DNA from 3 places in the Serratia nevei genome. Region 1 is predicted to be linked to each of the others. Evidence: predicted binding sites of a transcription regulator. Region 1 holds the regulator's gene; each other region holds the start of a gene.

Region 1 (4,728 bases):
GCGGCCTACAAGCTCAACAAATTCCACTTCCACCTGAGCGATGACGAAGGCTGGCGCATCGAGATCCCCGGTTTGCCTGAGCTGACGGAGGTCGGCGGCCAGCGCTGCCACGATCTGAGCGAAACCACCTGTCTGCTGCCGCAGTACGGCCAGGGGCCGGACGTCTACGGCGGCTTCTTCAGCCGTCAGGACTATATCGACATCATCAAATACGCCCAGGCACGCCAGATTGAAGTGATCCCGGAGATCGACATGCCGGCACACGCCCGCGCCGCGGTGGTCTCGATGGAAGCGCGCTATAAAAAGCTGCATGCCGCCGGGAAAGAGCAAGAGGCCAACGAATTCCGCCTGGTGGATCCGACCGATACCTCCAACACCACCTCCGTGCAGTTCTTTAACCGCCAGAGCTACCTGAACCCGTGCCTGGATTCTTCCCAGCGTTTTGTCGACAAGGTGATCGGCGAGATCGCCCAGATGCATAAAGAGGCCGGCCAGCCGATCAAGACCTGGCACTTCGGCGGCGACGAAGCGAAAAACATTCGCCTGGGCGCCGGCTACACCGACAAGGCGAAACCGGAGCCGGGCAAAGGCATCATCGATCAGAGCAACGAAGACAAGCCGTGGGCCAAGTCGCAGGTGTGCCAGACGATGATCAAAGAAGGCAAGGTGGCCGACATGGAGCATCTGCCGAGCTACTTCGGCCAAGAGGTCAGCAAGCTGGTGAAGGCGCACGGCATCGACAGAATGCAGGCTTGGCAGGATGGCTTGAAAGACGCCGAGAACGCGAAGGCGTTCGCCACCTCGCGCGTGGGCGTCAACTTCTGGGATACCCTGTACTGGGGCGGTTTCGATAGCGTCAACGACTGGGCCAACAAAGGGTATGAAGTGGTGGTTTCCAACCCGGACTACGTCTACATGGACTTCCCTTACGAGGTGAACCCGGACGAGCGCGGTTACTACTGGGGTACCCGCTTCAGCGACGAGCGCAAGGTGTTCAGCTTCGCGCCGGATAACATGCCGCAGAACGCGGAAACTTCGGTCGACCGCGACGGCAACCACTTCAACGCCAAGAGCGACAAGCCGTGGCCGGGCGCCTACGGGCTGTCCGCTCAGCTGTGGAGCGAAACCCAGCGCACCGATCCGCAGATGGAATACATGATTTTCCCACGCGCGCTGTCGGTGGCTGAACGCGCCTGGCACCGCGCCGGTTGGGAGCAGGACTACCGCGCCGGCCGCGAATACAAAGGCGGGGAAACCCACTTTGTCGATACCAAGACGCTGGAGAAAGACTGGCTGCGCTTCGCCAATATCCTGGGGCAGCGTGAACTGGCCAAGCTGGACAAAGGTGGCGTCGCTTACCGTCTGCCGGTGCCGGGCGCACGCGTAGCGGGCGGCAAGCTGGAGGCGAATATCGCGCTGCCGGGATTGGGCATCGAGTACTCCACCGACGGCGGCAAGCAGTGGCAGCGCTATGACGCCAAGGCCAAGCCTGCGGTGTCCGGTGAGGTGCAGGTGCGTTCGGTTAGCCCGGACGGCAAGCGCTACAGCCGCGCCGAGAAGGTCTAAGCCCGGTGCAACGGCCTGCTGCCCTGGCGGCGGCCGTATAACGAAGGGGGAATGCGTTCGCCCGCGCGTGTCGGCGTAGGGCGGACGTTGTAGTGAGAGTAGTACGTGGAGTAGCAGTGCCGCTGCAATTGTGATATTTCATGACATGATTTTCCCCCGGCTTGTCCGGGGATTTTTTTGCCCTTTGCACGGCAGGCATAAAAAAACCGCCTCTGCGTGAGGCGGTTTTTCATAGCCGGTCAGGCTTATTTCTTGTCGTGCAGCGTTTCGTCTTCGCGACAGTCACCGGTTTCACAGTGGCCGTACAGGTACAGGCTGTGGTTGGTGAGCTTGATGCCGTGCTGCTTGGCGATGTCACGCTGGCGCACTTCGATGGATTCGTCGCTGAATTCGATCACTTTGCCGCAGTCCAGGCAAATCAGGTGATCGTGGTGATGCTGTTGGGTCAGCTCGAACACGGACTTGCCGCCTTCGAAATTGTGACGTGTCACAATGCCCGCATCGTCAAACTGGTTCAGTACGCGATAAACCGTTGCCAGCCCGATCTCTTCGCCCATATCAATCAGTTTTTTGTACAAATCTTCCGCACTGACGTGATGGCATTCCGGATTTTGCAGTACTTCCAGGATTTTGAGTCGCGGAAGCGTGACTTTTAAGCCGGCCTTCTTCAATGCGATGTTGTTGTCGGTCATGCGAATTCAGTCCTGTTACTATGCTAATCAAGTTGAGGCGTACTCGCCTGTGGCATCGGTCGGCACAAAGAGTTAATGCGTCTCATTATAGAACCGGTTGTACTAAATGGAAACCGCCGGTTGTTAACAAAGATATAATTGCACTATTGCATGTTTTGCATGCAACGCCTTGATGGATGGGATAAACCGATATCTCAGTCTACCGTGACGGGGTGGGAAGTTACAAATCTGTAGCTTCTATCGCAGCAATCCCTGCTGCCGATGACGGCCCTGTGGGCACACTATGCACTTTACAGGGCCTTTGTTCAACCTTTCGCCAGTGCCGGGGCTTAGCCGACGATATCGGCCAGGCTCAGCTCTTCGACGATTTGTTTGACCCAGGCGTCCACGCGCTCGTTGGTCAGCTCAGGCTGACGGTCTTCGTCGATCGCCAGACCGATGAAGTGGTTGTCGTCCGCCAGGCCTTTGGAGGCCTCGAAGTGGTAGCCTTTGGTCGGCCAGTGGCCCACGATGGCCGCGCCACGCGGTTCGATGATGTCGCGGATGGTGCCCATCGCGTCACAGAAGTATTCCGCGTAGTCTTCCTGGTCGCCGCAGCCGAACAGCGCCACCAGTTTGCCGTTGAAGTCGACTTCTTCCAGCGTCGGGAAGAAATCATCCCAGTCACACTGCGCTTCACCGTAGTACCAGGTCGGGATACCCAGCAGCAGGATATCGAACCCTTCCAGGTCTTCTTTGCTGCTTTTAGCGATGTCATGCACTTCAGAGACGTCGTCGCCAAACTGTTTCTGGAGAATTTTCTGGATCATTTTGGCAATGTTTTCGGTATTGCCAGTGTCGCTGCCAAAGAAAATGCCTACAGTAGCCATATCGCGTATAACCTTTAAATTCAAGTAATTGCATTACTCGACGCCGGCACTGCCGCCGCTGACGCCGATTAAAATGATGCCATGGCAAGAGCCTTTCGCCTCCGGGGCGGGCGCCGACAGGCGCAGTCTCTTACCGGTAAATGCGTATCATGCCAGAAAGTGGCGCCGGGGTTTTATCGCATTTATGCGATGCCGGAGAATGAAGAAAAGCGTGGTCGATCCGGCGTTGTCCTTAACGCCGCGCCGCGCGTGCGGCCGAAGAGATCAATGTTCCGGCTGTTCTTCCGCCAGTTGTGCCAACAGCATCTGCTCGATGAGTTCGCTGCGGCTGATGTTGCGCTGTTCCGCCAGTTTGTTCAGGGCGTCCACCGCATCCGCGTTGATTTTCAGCTCTACGCGCCGCAATCCACGCACTTTATCGCGCCGTAACTGATTGCGCTTATTGATTCTAAGCTGTTCATCGCGGGAAAGCGGGTTGGTTTTCGGGCGCCCCGGACGGCGTTCATCTGCGAACAGATCCAGCGTCGTGCGATCCGTTTGTTCTTTTGCCATAGGTAGCGGTACTGCAAGGGAGTTTGCATCAAAAAGCGCTCGCACGCTTCCGGAGGCATCGGTTAACACACTTCGGGCCAATAAACCCTAACCCAAATTCACCCCCGAACCGGCGTTCGCGAACGCGCTGGCGCGGTGGCAAAATTATAGCGCGCCATATTACCCCAGCAGATGGAGCGACGACAATGCCTAACTGCGGGCTAAACGCGCTAAGCCGTTATCTTTAGCGCGTTTTTTCGCCAGGTGAGTGCGTTTTTCAGGCTTCGTCGAGGAAACGGTGAATGGCGCGCAGCACCGCTTCCGGTTTTTCGGCGTGCACCCAATGGCCGGTGCCGGCGACGACGTGCGCGCGGGCCTGCGGGAACTGGCGGGCGATGTCCGCACGGTAGCTGTCCTGCACGTACGGCGACAGGCCGCCGCGAATGAACAGGGTCGGATGCGGCCAGGCCGGGACTTCCTGCCAGCCGGTGATGTCTTCGTAGCGTTCGATCAGCACCGGCAGGTTGAAGCGCCATTCGCCGTTGTGGAAGGACTTCAGCAGGAACTGGATCACGCCTTCTTCCTGCAGGTAGTCGCGCATCAGCTGGGCAGCCGCCTGGCGCTGGGTGATGCCGGCGGCGCTGACGGCCTTCAGCGCGGCGAAGATCTCGTCGTGGCGGCGGGTCTGGTAATTCACCGGCGCGACGTCGATGACGATCAGCCTGGCGACGCGCTCGGGCGCGATGGCGGTCAGCGCCATCGCCGCTTTGCCGCCCATCGAATGGCCGATGACGATCGCTTTTTCCAGCTGCAGTTCGTCGAGCAGCGCCAGCAGATCCTGCGCCATGGCGGGGTAGTTCATGTCGTCGGCGCGCGGGGAGAGGCCGTGGTTGCGCAGATCGACCTTGATCACCGTGTGCTGTTTATGCAGATCGCGCGCCAGCACGCCCAGGTTGTCCAGATTGCCGAACAGCCCGTGGATCAGCAGCACCGGCAGCGCGTCTGACTCGGCGGCCAGCAGTTGATAATGTAATTTCATGGCGAAGTTCATACTGAGAGAGATTCAGATT
Region 2 (4,728 bases), 2.5 Mb from region 1:
AGCTCGTTCAGATCGAACAAATCCTACTGTAATCGCTTACAAATACCGCCGCTCCACCGAGCGGCGATCCCCCAGAAAAATCTCAAATCTCGGCCTGCGGCGCCGTTTTCAGAGTGGCTCTCAGATTCAACCCTATGCGCCGGCGCTATGATGCCGATATTGCAGCAAAAATAACGATAAGGCCGCTTTTTAAACTGATGAACGCGCTTCATAAAGTGATTAACGGCCAGGCCGCGCAAGCGGAAAGGAGAAGTCATGTTTAAACCTCTGCTCTTGGCTGCCATCTTGGCGGCGACGGTGTTGCCCGCCGTACAGCAGGCTCACGCCGAAGGGCTCAGCATCGATCTGATGCCGGGCGTTTCATTGCGCATCGGCGATCAGGACAATCGCGGCCGTTACTGGGACGGTTACGACTGGCGCGATCGTGACTGGTGGCAAGGCCATCAGGGCCGCTATCTCGGCGACCGCAGCCCGCGTGGCTATTACTGGGACGGCTATCGCTGGCGCGATCGCGACTATTGGCGCAAATACTACTACTCTCGCGATGGCCGTTATTACAAATGCGACCGCCGTTGCGACAAGCATTACTGGAAGAAAGAGAAAAAGCACCACCACGATCACGATCGCGATCGCTGGCGCCGCCACGGCGATGACGACCGCGATTAACGACGACGGGCCGGCACCATGCCGGCCCGCGCTTTTTTTGCCTACAGCACGCTGCCGATCAGCAGATAGCCGTTCAATCCCACCACCACCAGTACGATCAGCTTACCCAGGTTTTGCACCACTGGGCCGTTGACCATCTCCCCCATCAGCGCCCGATTGCCGGTGAAAGCCAGCAGCGGCACCAGCGCCAGCGCAATGCCGAAGCTGAGCAGCACCTGGCTCAGCACCAGAATGCGCGTCGCGTCCATCCCCAGCATGATGACGATAAACGACGGCAGCATGGTCACCGCGCGCCGCAGCCACAGCGGGATATGGAAATGCACGAATCCTTGCATCACCACCTGCCCCGCCAGCGTGCCCACCACGGTAGAGGAGAGGCCGGCGGCCACCAGGCTCAGGCCGAACACGGTAGCAGCGGCTTGCCCGAGCAGCGGTTGCAGCGTCAGGTAAGCCACATCGAGATCGGCGATGCCGCTGTGGCCGCTGAAATGAAACGCGGCGGCGGCGGTGGCCATCATCGCCAGGTTAACGAAACCGGCAATGGTCATGGCCACGGCGACATCGACTTTGGTGGCGGCATAGCGCTCCGCCTTGTCGTGCTCGCCGCCGATTTGGGTGAGCGACGAATGCAGGTAGATCACATGCGGCATGATGGTGGCGCCCAATACCCCGGCGGCCAGAAATACCGCATCGCCGTTAGGCAGATCGGGCAGCGCCATGCCCTTCAGCAGCGGCGCGAGCTGCGGCTGGGAGAACGCCAGCTCGACGATATAAGCGGCGGCGACGAACAGCAGCAGGCCGCCAATCACCAGCTCCAGCGGCTTTTGCCCGCGCTTTTGCAGCATCAAGATTAAAAAGGTGGCGATGCCGGTCAGCACTGCGCCCTGCAACAGGGAAACGCCGAGCAGCAGCTTGAAGCCGATCGCCGCGCCGATAAACTCGGCCAGATCGGTCGCCATGGCGATGATCTCCGCCTGCACCCAATAGGCCCACACCGCCGGCCGCGGAAAGCGATCGCGAATATGCTCGGCCAGGTTTTTCCCGGTGGCGATGCCCAGCTTGGCGGACAACAGCTGGATCAGCATCGCCATCACGTTGGCCCAAACCACCACCCACAGCAGGCTGTAGCCGAACGAGGCGCCGGCCTGGATGTTGGTGGCGAAGTTACCGGGATCGATATAGCCGATAGCGGCGATGAAGGCGGGCCCCATCAGCGAGAGTTTGATTTTCCTGGCGGAGCGCCCGGAGGTGGTTTCAACCACGCGACTGTTCAGCATATGTTGAACCCTTACTGAAATTACGTTTATCTCCACTCTATATAAATGATAATAATTATCAAGCGCATTTAGAGCGGTAAAACTTATCTCTGTAATAGCCAACATTAACGGTTTTATCGAAGGGTTCAGCGCGGAGCTTGCCGATTTCCGTGCTTTTCTGATGGGATTTGGGCTGCAATACCCCTGAAAGACAGGTTAGCACAAGAATACGAATTTCCTATTGCTGCTTTAACATCTTGATTTTTTATGCTTTTGCGCAACACTTTAGGAGAACTCCCACTATGATTTTCCATATTTGCAATAGAAGTCTCGTTTTTAAACGTAGCGTTACATAAAATGACAGCCGAAATTCAGCCTGCCTCAAATTTGGAGCAAACATGTCCCATATTGCGCACTTTGCGTTGGCGATAGTGGTGGTGGCGATCCTGGCCCTGTTGGTGTGCCGCGATCGTAAAAGCATCCGCATTCGCTATGTTATTCAACTACTGGTTATCGAAGTACTGCTGGCCTACTTTTTCCTGCATTCGGAAGCGGGTTTGGGCTTCGTAAAAGGATTTGCCGCGCTGTTTGACAAACTGCTCGGATTTGCGGGACAAGGGACTGATTTCGTATTCGGCGGCATGGGCGACAAAGGCCTGGCGTTCTTCTTCCTGAAGGTGCTGTGCCCGATCGTCTTCATTTCGGCGCTGATCGGTATTCTGCAGTACATCAAGGTGCTGCCGTTCATCATCCGTATTATCGGTACCGTGCTGTCGAAAGTGAACGGCATGGGCAAGCTGGAGTCGTTCAACGCCGTCAGCTCGCTGATCCTGGGCCAATCCGAAAACTTCATCGCCTACAAGGATATCCTGGGCAAGATGTCGGAAAAGCGCATGTACACCATGGCGGCGACCGCGATGTCTACGGTGTCCATGTCCATCGTCGGTGCCTACATGACCATGCTGGACGCCAAGTTCGTGGTGGCGGCGCTGGTATTGAACATGTTCAGCACCTTTATCGTGCTGTCGCTGGTCAACCCGTACGACACCAATAAAGAAGAAGAGCTGCACCTCGGCAACCTGCACGAAGGCCAGAGCTTCTTCGAAATGCTGGGTGAATATATCCTGGCCGGCTTCAAAGTAGCGATTATCGTTGCCGCGATGCTGATCGGCTTCATCGCCCTGATCGCCGCGCTCAACGGTGTGTTCAGCGCCATCTTCGGCCTGAGCTTCCAGGAAATCCTCGGCTACTTCTTCTATCCGTTCGCCTGGATCATGGGGATTCCTAAACACGAAGCCCTGCAGGTTGGCAGCATCATGGCCACCAAGCTGGTTTCCAACGAGTTCGTGGCAATGATGGAGCTGCAGAAAGTGTCTGCCGAACTGTCGCCGCGCAGCCTGGGGATCCTGTCGGTGTTCCTGGTGTCCTTCGCCAACTTCTCCTCCATCGGCATCGTGGCCGGTGCGATCAAGGGTCTGAACGAACACCAGGGCAACGTGGTGTCGCGCTTTGGCCTGAAACTGGTGTACGGCTCTACGCTGGTCAGCATCCTGTCCGCTTCCATCGCGGGTCTGGTACTGGGCTAAGCCTCGAACCGACTGCGATAACAAGGCGCCTGCGGGCGCCTTTTTTGTTGGTAGGGAATCATAATGAAAACGTACCTGCAGGAGAGGAAAACGCCTGCTTAAATTATGTCGACACATTCGGTGAGAGACGCATGGCGAATTGCAGATTAAAAGTTAGACAGTAAAATGATGATAAACACCTGTGCCGCCCAGTTTTAGCGACACAGTTAATCACGGAGATAAATACCGTACTCTTTCATCAGCCTTATTGTGGCGGCCATGAATCAAAGATCAGTTAATTGAGCGGCCTAAGAGCGTCGTAATCTCCTCGGAGATAATTGGCGATGAATTATAATAAGAGTCAACGCTTTCCACGACCACAATTTTCTTATCATCCTCGCTTGATGTCCAACAGGGAACAACCGTTCTGGGACTCTCTGAATAGGTAAATGATGAGGTATGTGTAAACAACGCGCTAGAGATGACATCTATTTTTCTGCGATCCACATACGCATCGATATTCAGACTACGCTTCATAACCTCAATGGATTGAGGAACATGAGTCTCCATAGCAACCCTTATCACTTCACCATCCACGGAAGGCGTAATCCAGATATTGAACTCCTTTTCTGTAATTAATACAGGATGCAGCAGATGCGAAACAGAGTCTGACAGATAATAATCTTTGAAAATCATATCCACATCGGGGAATATAGCATCAAATGACTCCACCATATTGAATTCAAAGCAATTTGTGAATTTTATGATCGTATCATACAGCCGTTTCTTCTCATCAACAAAAATCACTCCGCCTTCAATTCGGTTCAGTCCACCGATATTTTTATTTCTAAAAATATTCACCCCAGTAAAAAAGGCCAACTCATCCTGAAAATAGGAAAAAATCTCTGCGGTGTTAAGCAGAATGGAATCATAGCTGACAAAGATCGATTTGTTCGTGCAATCAATAAACGAAGGCAAAGTAAGAAGATTGTCTTCACCGTAATTCTTCACCTCATAAGGTAAACCATGCTGCTCATACAATCTGCTCAGGCGACCGATCTCTGCGCGCTCGACAACGCGGCTCATTTTCTCTTTTCTCCCATATTCACCGCTGGATGACAGAATAAATTTTTCCCATATCCATTGCGACTGCGAGGAAAAACGCGTCAGGCGCTGATTATTCTCATGGACGCTTCGCCACAAACAGTGATTGCCAAAAGATGTTCTGAACTCATCGTAAT
Region 3 (4,728 bases), 1.4 Mb from region 1:
CGCCCGCCACCCACCCGGCGACGCCGGCGATCATCAGCGCGGAATGCGAGGCGCAGGCCGCCGCCACGCCCAGCAGCAGGCTGGCCGTTGAGACGATGCCGTCGTTGGCGCCGAGCACCGCCGCCCGCAGCCAGCCGATGCGTTCAATACTGTGCCGCTCTCGATGCATCCTTTCTCTCCCACGTTCTCTTTCCGCTAGTCCCGCGCTGCCGCTTCCAGGCCGGCGATGTCGATTTTGCCCATCAGCAGCATCGCTTCCGTGACCCGCCGCACGCGCGCGGCGTCGGGGTCGTTCATCAACTCGGTCAGGCGCCGCGGCACGATCTGCCAGCACAGCCCCCAGCGATCGCGCAGCCAGCCGCACTGCTCAGCCTCGCCGCCCTCGCTCAACGCATCCCACAGCCGGTCAACCTCCGCCTGATCGTCGCATTCCACCATCACGGAAAAGCTGTGATTGAACGGATCCAACGGCCCGGCCTCGATCGCCGCATAGCGCTGGTCGCCCAGGATGAAGGAGGCCAGCTTCACGCTGCCGGCCGGGCCGCTCGGCGTATCCGCCGGCAGATCGGAAAACCAGTTCACGGACGAACCGGGGATCAGCGCGACGTAGCAATTCAGCGCCGCCTCCATGTCTTTTTCAAACCACAGATGTTGCGTAATTCTGGCCATCGGCGCCTCCTTCAGGCATCGAGGATCGGCGCGAACCCGCCAAAGATCATGCGTTTGCCGTCAAACGGCATCTCGCCCAGCGCCTTCATGCGCGGATCGTTCATCATTTTCTGGTTGGCGGCGTCGCGCACCGCCTTGGAGGGGTACTCTATCCAGCTAAACACCACCACTTCGCCCTCCTGCGCCTTTACCGCGCCGCGAAAGTCGGTGAGTTTGCCGTCGGGCACGTCATCGCCCCAACACTCCACGATGCGCGTGGCGCCAAACTCTTTGAACAGCGGCGCCGCAGCGGCCGCCTGCCGGTGATAAGCCTCCTTGTTGGCGGCCGGCACCGCCACCACAAACCCGTCTACGTATTTCATCCTGGTATCCTCTTGTCTGATTAAGGACAGTCGGTTCAGCACGGGCGACGTTGCCCGTGCCCCCTACCAGTTTAGACGGCGGGCGCGCGGCCCGGATCGGAAGTTCAGCAGCCCGGATCGTTCGGCGGGTAAGATTCCGGCGTGGCGACCCGATTACGGCCGGCATTTTTTGCTTTGTATACCGCCAGATCCGCCAGTTTGAGCAGGTCGGCCAGGCTATGGCCGGAACCGCCCGGGCAGGTCACCATGCCGATGCTGACGGTGATCTGCAGCGGATGGCCGGCCGGCATGGTGATCGATTCCGCCTCAATGCGTTGCCGCAGCCGTTCGGCCAGCTGCAACCCCTGCTGCGGCTGGCCGAGCGTCGAGACGATGGCGAACTCTTCGCCGCCCATGCGGCCGAACAGATCGTTGACGTTCAGATCGGCGGCGATCGCACGGGTAAACGCCATCAGCGCCTGATCGCCACCGGCGTGGCCGAAACGGTCATTGATCGATTTGAAATAGTCGATGTCGAGCATCATGACGCACACCAGCTCCCCTTTCTGATCGATCACCCGCTCGCCGCGCTGCATAAACGCATTGCGCGTCAGCACGTGGGTCAACGCATCGTGATTCGCCACGTGCTCCAGCGTGCGTAACAACGCGTTGCGCGCATAGTTCATGCTGGCGACGGCGATCGGCCCCAACGCCAGCAGCGCGATGCCCAGGCGCATGGATACCGCGTTCTGCAGCACCTTCATGTCGAGCGTGGTGCTAAGCAACCCGAAATCGATCGCCAGATGGCACCACAGCACGTAAACCAGCACCGCGATCATGGTGCTGAACAACGAAAAGGACATCGCCAGCCACAGCAGCACCGGCATCGGGAAGATCACCGCGCCGGGGCCGCCGATCAGCACGCTGCAGACCGCCGCCAGCGCCAGCAGCGCCAACACCGCCAGTTTCCCCCCCGCCTGCGGCCATTGGCTGCGCTGTATCAACATGGCGCAGGCCGCGCGCAGGCGATGTCGCCAATCGGCGGGAAACACCAGAATGAACGGCATCAGCGTGACGTAGTTGGTGAATTCAGATGAGAACCACAGCGCCAGGGAGGTCAAATAGGGCCTGCCGAACAACCACTGCGAGGCAACGGCCCCCACCAAGCCGGTAGCGGCGGCGGCGGCCAGGCAGATACCGAACAGATACATGCTGGACGCGCCGCGTTGCAACATGCGCGCCGGCGGCGACAGCCGCATGAACAGCAGATAGCCCACCACCACGCCGGCCAGATTGGCGGCGTTCAGCAGCAGCGCTTTCTCCAACGCACTGCCGGTCAACAGATCCGCCGCCAGGTAGCCCAGCACAGCCATCCCCCAGCCGGCGCGCGTCGCCCACTGCGGGCGGCGCACCAAAACGGCCAGCAGCACGGCGTTAGCCGGCCAGAATATCGCCAGAAAACTGCCGGGCCGGCTCACGATGCCCAGCAGACACAGCGCGAACACCAGCAAAAAAATGCTGAGCGCGGGCCAGATTTTCCGGGTATCGGACAACGAGGTGGTTTGCATCTTGGATCCAGAGACTTCCGCTAGCGTAAGGTGACAGTCTTTGCGTGTCACAACCGTCGACGATGAGGAGAAGATAAACGGCCGACCCGCCTATTATTGCCAGTTTTGCCGGTCCGGACACCTGTTTATTCATCAAGGAAAAATATATTTGTGTATCAATATATTGACGACACTCACCTATCTGGCGCAGAAACTGCCAAGGCATCCCGGCCGTCTTGATCATTATGGTCAATTCGTCGGATTTTTACCGGTAAAACCGCCGTCTTTTTCCTTGATGACAAAATAAAATCGGGCAATGCGCGGATCTCTCCTTTGCCCTCTATCTAAGCCCATTAAACGATAATTATAATGATAATCGTTATTATTTATTATTTACCATGGAATGATATGCACCAGTCAGTTCTTCGCCGCCCCAACAAAAACAAAAAAAATCACGTTTTCCGCTCGCTGCCCCTGATCGCCGGCCTGTTTCCCGCCCTGACGATCGCCGCCGCGCCCGACGCAAAAAAGGAAGACGCCATCACGGTGACCGCCACCGCCCTGCCTGCCGGCAGCTATAGCGCCGATACCGCCTCAACCGGCAGCAAAACCGCCACGCCAATCGGTGAACTGCCGCAATCGGTCAGCGTCGTCACCTCACAGGTGATTGACGACTTCCAGGTCAAAAGCGTCAATGACGCGATGAAATTCGTCAGCGGCGTCACCCAGGGCAACACGCTCGGCGGCACCGAGGATGGCTTCGTCAAACGCGGCTTTGGGGTTAACTCCGACGGTTCGGTGTTCATCGACGGCGTGCGCAGCAACCAAGGGCTGAGCATGGACGCCACCACCGATCGCGTCGAGGTGCTGAAAGGTTCCGCTTCGCTGCTGTATGGCATCCTCAGCCCCGGCGGCGTCATCAACCTGATCAGCAAAAAACCGCAGTATGACTGGAACACCCGCATTAGCGGCGCCACCAACAGCTTCGGCGGCGGCAGCGGCAGCGTCGATGTGACCGGCCCGCTGGGCGGCGGCTTCGCCTTCCGCCTGATCGCCGAGCGACAGCACGAGGATTACTGGCGTAACTTCGGCAGCGACGAACACACGCTGATCGCTCCTTCACTCAGCTGGTTCGGCGACCAGGCTTCCTTTAACATCGCCTACAGCGAGTACAAATACGACATTCCTTACGATCGCGGCACCGCGTTTATCGACGGCAAACCGGTCGATGTGCCCTATAACCGCCGGCTGGATGACTACGCCAACCGCGCCTGGGGCAAGAACAAACGCCTGAACGCCCATTATGAATATGCGCTGGCTCCGATCTGGACCACCCGCCTCAACTACGCCTGGCTGCAACGCCGTTACGACAGCAACGAAGTGCGCGCCACCGCGATCGACACCGCGACCGGCATCGTTTCGCGCCGCGCCGACGCCAACCGCGGCTTCAATCACCAGACCGATTATTATTCCTGGGATGTGACCGGTTCGCCGGAGGTGTTCGGCATGCAACACGACCTGCTGCTGGGCGTGGACTACGAAAAGAACCAGACTTACAAGGCCTACTCCTATCGCGGCAAAGTGTCGAAGACGTTCAACATGTACGATCCGGCGTATGGCGAAGCGCCCGTCACCGACAGCACCACCTACAACGACGCATTGAGCAACCTGCGCACGACGCTGTTCAGCCGCTCCCTGTACGCCAAGGACAGCATTCATCTCTCCGACCGGTGGATTGCGGTGCTCGGCGCACGCTATCAGTCGTATTACCAGAACAACAGCAACGGTTTCCAGAAGCCGAAAAATACGCTCAATGACAAAGACGATCAGTTTTTGCCGCAGGCGGGGCTGGTGTATAAGCTGACGCCGAACCTGTCTCTGTACGGTAACTACAGCCGTTCCTTCACGCCGTCCACCGCCATCGACGATAACGGCAACGTCGCCACGCCGGAAACCGGCACCACCTATGAGGTGGGCGGCAAATGGCAGATCGCCCCGGCGTTCGACGCCACGCTGGCGCTCTATCGTATTGATGAAAGCAATATGTCGATCTTTATCAACGGCGTGACCCGCAGCATTCCCAAGGCGCGATCCACCGGTGCTGAACTGGAGTTGAACGGCGAAGTGGCGCCCAACTGGGATCTCACCGCCAACTACAGCTACGACAAAAC

Evidence for each region. Region 1 encodes Fur, which represses iron uptake genes when iron is present. Its sites were predicted from a motif close to ATAATAATGAGAACNACTATCAA; they were not measured.
Region 2: V8N38_RS18175 (Nramp family divalent metal transporter) is a predicted target of Fur. The motif match lies at 1,983-2,005, and genes of this name have one in related genera.
Region 3: V8N38_RS12710 (TonB-dependent siderophore receptor) is a predicted target of Fur. The motif match lies at 2,921-2,943, and genes of this name have one in related genera.

The regions. Positions count from the first base shown of each region.
Region 1 covers NZ_CP149940.1:1,241,458-1,246,185, forward strand. Annotated here, with positions in the region: gene V8N38_RS05820 (beta-N-acetylhexosaminidase) at 1-1,566, shown strand, start outside; gene fur (ferric iron uptake transcriptional regulator) at 1,812-2,258, opposite strand; gene fldA (flavodoxin FldA) at 2,588-3,127, opposite strand; gene ybfE (LexA regulated protein) at 3,392-3,679, opposite strand; gene ybfF (esterase) at 3,936-4,709, opposite strand.
Region 2 covers NZ_CP149940.1:3,775,818-3,780,545, forward strand. Annotated here, with positions in the region: gene mgrA (L-glyceraldehyde 3-phosphate reductase) at 1-32, shown strand, start outside; gene V8N38_RS18170 (DUF2502 domain-containing protein) at 256-666, shown strand; gene V8N38_RS18175 (Nramp family divalent metal transporter) at 708-1,943, opposite strand; gene V8N38_RS18180 (NupC/NupG family nucleoside CNT transporter) at 2,321-3,508, shown strand; gene V8N38_RS18185 (FAD-dependent oxidoreductase) at 3,779-4,728, opposite strand, start outside.
Region 3 covers NZ_CP149940.1:2,634,171-2,638,898, forward strand. Annotated here, with positions in the region: gene V8N38_RS12690 (VIT family protein) at 1-169, opposite strand, end outside; gene V8N38_RS12695 (VOC family protein) at 196-669, opposite strand; gene V8N38_RS12700 (DUF1428 domain-containing protein) at 681-1,031, opposite strand; gene V8N38_RS12705 (sensor domain-containing diguanylate cyclase) at 1,136-2,578, opposite strand; gene V8N38_RS12710 (TonB-dependent siderophore receptor) at 2,966-4,728, shown strand, end outside.